DNA from 2 places in the Exiguobacterium sp. s125 genome. Region 2 is predicted to be linked to the other one. Evidence: predicted binding sites of a transcription regulator. Region 2 holds the regulator's gene; the other holds the start of a gene.
What was found. The regulator Rex, encoded in region 2, represses fermentation and respiration genes when NADH is low (regulators of the CRP and FNR family bind a similar motif). The targets are predictions, from matches to a motif close to TTGTGAAATATTTCACAA.

Region 1 (3,165 bases), on a different contig from region 2:
TAGTCGAAGATCATCTTGATCGCTTTTAGCGCCAGTCCATCCGTATAGTCGTTCGCGAGGACGGAGACGAAGGCCTCTGTCGCATGTGTCAAGACGTCCATTCCGGTGTCTGCCGTGATTGATGCCGGGACCGTCATGACGAATTCCGGATCGATGATTGCGACGTCTGGTGTTAATGCATAGTCAGCAATCGGATACTTGACGTTTTTCTCTTTGTCCGTGATGACGGTAAACGGTGTGACTTCAGATCCTGTTCCGGACGTCGTCGGAATCGCGACGAACTTCGCTTTGTTACCGAGCGCCGGGAATTTATAGGCCCGTTTCCGGATATCGAGGAACTTTTGACGTAAGTTCGAGAACGTTTCGTTCGGTTGCTCGTAGAAGAGCCACATGCCTTTCGCTGCATCCATCGCTGATCCGCCACCGAGGGCGATGATCAAGTCCGGTTTGAAGTCGCGCATCGCTTGCGCTCCTGTCTGAACCGTTGCAACCGATGGATCCGGTTCGACTTGGTCGAAGATCCGGTAGCTGACGCCTGCCGGTAAGTTGCGGATGACTTTATCCGCGTAGCCGAACTCGACCATCGCTTGATCGGTGACGATCAACGCACGTGAGACATCTTGAATCGATTTCAAGTATTGGACTGAATTTTTTTCAAAGAAAATCTTTTCCGGTACTTTGAACCACTGCATGTTCACGCGTCGTCTCGCCACCTTCTTGACATTGAGTAGATGTTTCGCCGTTACGTTTTCAGAGACGGAGTTTTTCCCGTAAGAGCCGCAACCGAGTGTCAGTGATGGTGTCAATTCGTTATACAGATCACCAATCCCACCGTGTGCTGACGGGCTGTTGACGAGAATCCGGCAGGCTTTCATCCGCATTCCGAATGCCGTCATCAAGTCGTCATTCGTCGTGTGGATGACTGCCGTATGACCGAGGCCACCGATTTCAAGCATCCGTTCGGCGACATGGAACGCATCTTCCGTTGACTGGACGCTATACGCACCAAGGACAGGGCTTAGTTTTTCGTGTGAGAGTGGTTCTTCTGAGCCGACTTTTTCAAGTTCTGCGACGAGCATGACGGTGTTGCTCGGAACGTCGATGCCGGCTTTTGCTGCGATCCAGGTTGCCGGTTTCCCGACGATGTCGGCATTGACGGCACATGTATCGGTTTTGATGACGAGCGCTTCGAGACGTTTTTTCTCATCTGCTGTACAGAAGTAGCAACCGAGTGCTTCCATCTCCGCCCGGACTTCCGCGTAGATTTCCTGATCGATGATGACCGCTTGCTCCGATGCACAAATCATGCCGTTATCAAACGTTTTGGAGAGGACAAGGTCACTGACGGCACGTTTGATTTTTGCTGTTTTTTCGATGTAGCACGGGACGTTCCCCGGTCCGACACCGAGTGCCGGTTTTCCTGTTGAATAGGCTGATTTGACCATGCCGGCTCCGCCGGTCGCAAGGACCATCGCGATATCCGTGTGGTTCATCAAGACTTTTGTTGCTTCGAGTGACGGTTGTTCGACCCACTGGATACAGTCACGCGGTGCGCCGGCTTTGACAGCCGCGTCACGTAACGTTTTCGCTGCTTCGAGTGAGCAGTTTTGCGCTGACGGGTGGAAGGCGAACACAATCGGGTTTCGTGTTTTAATCGCGATCAACGCTTTGAACATCGTCGTTGATGTCGGATTCGTCACAGGTGTGACGCCACAGACGACACCGACCGGTTCTGCGATATAGGTGATGCCGTTTTGAACATCTTCTTCTAAGACGCCGACCGTTTTTTCATCACGGAGACTGTTATAGATATATTCCGTCGCAAACATATTTTTAATCATTTTATCTTCAAAGACACCACGTCCTGTTTCTTCAACGGCGAGTCGTGCCAGTTCAACGTGACGTTCGAGACCGGCAAGCGCCATGTCACGGACAATCGTATCGATTTTCTCTTGATCAAATGTTAATAATTCCTGTAATGCGGTTTGACCTTTTGCAACGATTTTATTGATCGTTTGTTCGACAGGTGATACGTCTTGTTTGATTTTTTCTTTGACAGCCATGTTAGGTTTCCTCCCTATTTTGGAACGAATCTGAGTCTGCATTTCCCTACTAAATGTTAGGAATGCCAAGCTGATATTCAATAGTTTGTGCTTTCCTTCACAAATCAATCATACCGCCTTTTTGATGATTTGTGCATGACCATCCTGTGAACTATTTCACATCATTGAAAACGTTCTCATTCTCAAAAGGTGTTGTCGGACAAGGCATCCTTTTTGAATCCCTTGCCTGTGACTTTTCTCACAGCACCTATTTTCTTTGCTTGTCTGACGGACAAAACATCGTGTAATCTATTAAAAGATACATATTTATTTGTTTTGAAGGAGGAAGTTTCATGACAATCGTCAATCAAATGCTTGCGTTCAACGAACAATTCGTCGAAGAAAAACAATACGAACAATTCATCTCGGATAAATTCCCTGATAAAAAGGTCGTGATCTTAACGTGTATGGATGCCCGCTTGACGGAACTCCTCCCGCACGCGCTCGGTCTAAAAAACGGCGATGCGAAGATCATTAAAAATGCAGGGGCCGTTCTGTCACACCCATTCGGTTCCGTCATGCGCTCGATCCTCGTCGCCTTGTACGCACTCGGGGCGGAAGAAGTCATCGTCATCGGTCACCACGACTGCGGCATGAGTACGATCGATCCGGCAAACATGATTGCCGAGATGGAAGGACGCGGCATCAATCAACAAGTCCTAAAGACACTCGAAGCATCCGGCGTCGACTTGAAGCAATGGTTACGCGGGTTCACGTCAGTCGAAGAAAACGTCAGTCATTCCGTCGGTCTGATTAAAAACCATCCATTATTACCACCGGGCACGAACGTCCACGGGCTCGTCATCGACCCGGGAACAGGGAAACTCGACCGCGTCGATTGCTAAACTTGTCCTTATATAGTAGAAAGAAGGTACGACCGACACCGGTCGTGCCTTTTTATGTTTTTTTCTTGACAGCAAAAAGAACGGTCTGTATGATACTTTAGTATAGTACAGTGATACCAAAAGAAAGCGTGGTTTTATAGTTATGTTCAATGCTGTTGTTTTAGCCGTTATCCTTTTATTTGTCTTAGCCATCTTCCGTGTCCACATCGTCCTCGCGA
Region 2 (3,165 bases):
GAACAACGGTACCGAAATCATCAGATGTGACGTCACATCCGGTGGAGAGATTAAAGCCGCGATGACGAAGAGCGCAAAGTACGCATATTTCCGATTTTTCCGCATGAACAATGGCGTCACGAGTCCAAGACGGGTCAAGAACATCGTCACGACCGGCAGTTGGAACAAGATACCGAACGGAATCGTCAGCCGTATTAAGAAACTAAAATAGTTTTCGACCCCGATGACTTGCTCGATGCCGAGCTCTTGCCCAAGTTCCGTCGATACTTTGAGTAGAAACGGAAGTAACCAAAAATAAGAGAACGCGATTCCGGACAAAAATAAGAAAAATGTGACCGGAATATACGTCAAGGTCGCTTTCTGTTCCTGTTCGAATAAACCGGGTCGGATGAACGCCCATAGCTGGTACATCCAAAATGGTGAAGCCAGGACGACCGCGATGATGAACGCTAAATTCAAGTACAACATCAGGGGATCGGCCACATTAAAGGCATTCAATCCGATGCCGAGCTCTTTCAGGTCCGACTGCAGAAAACGCACGAGCGGTCGGACGAGCGGAAAGGCCGCGGCGAACAAGACGACGACGATGATGAGTGACCAGACGATCCGCTTGCGCAACTCGTCTAGATGCGATGTCACACTCTGTTCTTGATCAATCGCCATAATTTAATCACTTCTCTTTCGATTCATCCTTGTTGTCTTTATCATCGTCCATGATGCCGTGTGTCGCACTCTTGAACTCTTTTAACGTCTGACCGGCAGCACGACCGAGCTCCGGTAATTTTTTCGGTCCGAAGATGATCAACGCGACGGCACCGATCAAAGCGATGCTCCCTGGTCCGATGAACGCGATGGTTGATGGAATAAGGTTTTCCATTATGATTTCACTCCTTCAGCTGATTGCGAATAATGCTTCATGAAATAAACTAGTGACTGCAACTCGATCGACAAATCGATGTGATGGACCCGAACGTGGGCCGGTACGTTCAACCGCGCCGGTGTAAAGTTCAGAATTCCGGTCACACCATACTCAACTAACTCATCCGCTACTGACTGTGCGAACTGGGATGGGACCGTCAAGATGGCGACATCAACCTTGTTCGCTTCGATTTGCTCTTTCATGTCAGAGACATGATAGATAGGAACGTCTTGCGTCGTTGTTCCGACCTTGTTTTCGTCCGCATCAAACGCAACGACTATCCGAGTACTATTATTCTTTAAAAAGTTATAATTTGCAAACGCCGTTCCGAGATGTCCGACCCCGACAAGTGCCACATTCGTGACTTCATCCTGGTTCAGTGTCTTTCGGAAAAACGTCAATAGATGTTGTACGTTGTAACCGTATCCTTTTTTCCCTAACGCCCCAAAGTAGGAAAAATCGCGGCGGATCGTCGCTGAATCGACTTTGACCGCTTCACTGAGCTCTGCTGAAGAGACGCGCAGCTTGCCTGAGTTATAAAGACTCTGAATGAAACGATAATATAACGGCAGTCGTTTCGCCGTCGCTTGTGGTATTTTTGTGTCTGGCCCATTCATACTGCAGTTCCCCCTTCGGCCACGTTCTGACGTGGCACCCAAATCAATGCAAAGAATTCTATTCTCTTTGATTGTAAACCACTTCACATAGACTAACAAATAATATATTCCACGGGACTCCTGCGTTTTTTTCATGATAGACTAAAGGGTGGAAGGATGGATGTTTTTATGATTCTCTTACAAGTGAACCAACTATCAAAATCATTCGGTGTTGAGCCGATTTTAGACAATATTAAACTCGAAGTGCAGGAGCGGGACCGGATTGCGCTCGTCGGACGAAATGGTGCCGGAAAATCGACACTTTTAAAAATCATCGCCGGAGAGCTCAGTCATGACTCTGGTGAGATCATGAAGAGTAAGGAAGTGAAAATCGGTTACCTCGCCCAGGACAGTGGTCTTGAGTCGAATGAAACGATTTGGAATGAAATGTTGACCGTGTTCGAACACCTGCAAGAGCAGGAACGTTCGCTCCGTCGGATGGAGATTGAGATGGGGATGGACCATATCTTAAATGATGCTGTTGCTTACGACCGTCTGTTGAAAACATACGATCAGGCACAACATGACTTCTCGGACGCCGGCGGTTACCAGTTCGAAGCCAACATCCGCTCCGTCCTGCACGGGATGCGTTTTTATCCGGACGATTATTCACGCCGGATCCAGACGCTATCCGGTGGACAACGGACGCGACTCGCACTGGCGAAGATGTTGCTCCAGGCACCTGAGCTGTTGATTCTTGACGAGCCGACGAACCACCTCGACATCGATACACTCTCTTGGCTCGAAAGTTATCTGGCTGGTTACCGTGGAGCGGTCTTGATCGTCTCCCATGACCGTTACTTCCTCGACCAGGTCGTCAACGTCGTCTATGAATTGTCACGGAACGTCTGCCGGAAGTTTACCGGCAACTACACGAAGTACTTGGAACAAAAGGCAGCACTGTATGAACAAGAGATGAAGCAGTTCGAACAGCAACAGGAAGACATCGCGAAGATGCAAGACTTCATCCAGCGTAACATCGCACGGGCGACGACGACGAAACGCGCACAAAGCGTCCGCAAACGTCTTGAAAAAGTCGACCGGATTGATCGTCCGGATGGGGATGAACGCAGCACCGTCCTGTCGTTCCCGATTGAAAAACAAAGTGGGAACGATGTGTTACAAGTCACGCAACTCGCGGTCGGCTATGAAGAAGCCGTCTCAAAAGGCATCACGTTCCGCTTACAACGCGGCGAATCCCTCGCCCTCGTTGGTCCGAACGGAATCGGAAAATCGACGTTACTGAAAGTCCTTGTCAACCGGATTAAACCGTTATTCGGTGAACATCGTTTCGGGACCGGCGTTTCTGTCGGCTACTACGATCAGGAGCAGGCCGAGCTCAACGACCGCAACCGGGTCATCGATGAAATTTGGAACGAGTGGCCGTTGATGCGGGAACAACAAGTCCGGTCCGTCCTCGGTCAATTCCTGTTCAGTGGTGATGATGTCTTCAAGCTCGTTCATGAATTATCCGGCGGCGAGCGCGGACGCCTCGCCCTCGCGAAGTTAAAATTACGCAAAACGAACGTCCTCATTCTCGATGAGCCGACCAATCACCTCGATCTTGATTCGAAGATGGTGCTTGAGAAC

Region 1: a site for Rex is predicted at 2,208-2,225, ahead of adhE (bifunctional acetaldehyde-CoA/alcohol dehydrogenase). Genes of this name have one in related genera too.

The regions. Positions count from the first base shown of each region.
Region 1 is NZ_JACSMI010000001.1:1,327,424-1,330,588, forward strand. Features, by position in the region: gene adhE (bifunctional acetaldehyde-CoA/alcohol dehydrogenase) at 1-2,063, opposite strand, end outside; gene KNQ05_RS06785 (beta-class carbonic anhydrase) at 2,396-2,947, shown strand; gene KNQ05_RS06790 (Na+/H+ antiporter family protein) at 3,090-3,165, shown strand, end outside.
Region 2 is NZ_JACSMI010000007.1:8,862-12,026, reverse strand. Features, by position in the region: gene tatC (twin-arginine translocase subunit TatC) at 1-663, opposite strand, end outside; gene KNQ05_RS13600 (twin-arginine translocase TatA/TatE family subunit) at 671-877, opposite strand; gene KNQ05_RS13595 (redox-sensing transcriptional repressor Rex) at 877-1,536, opposite strand; gene KNQ05_RS13590 (ABC-F family ATP-binding cassette domain-containing protein) at 1,705-3,165, shown strand, end outside.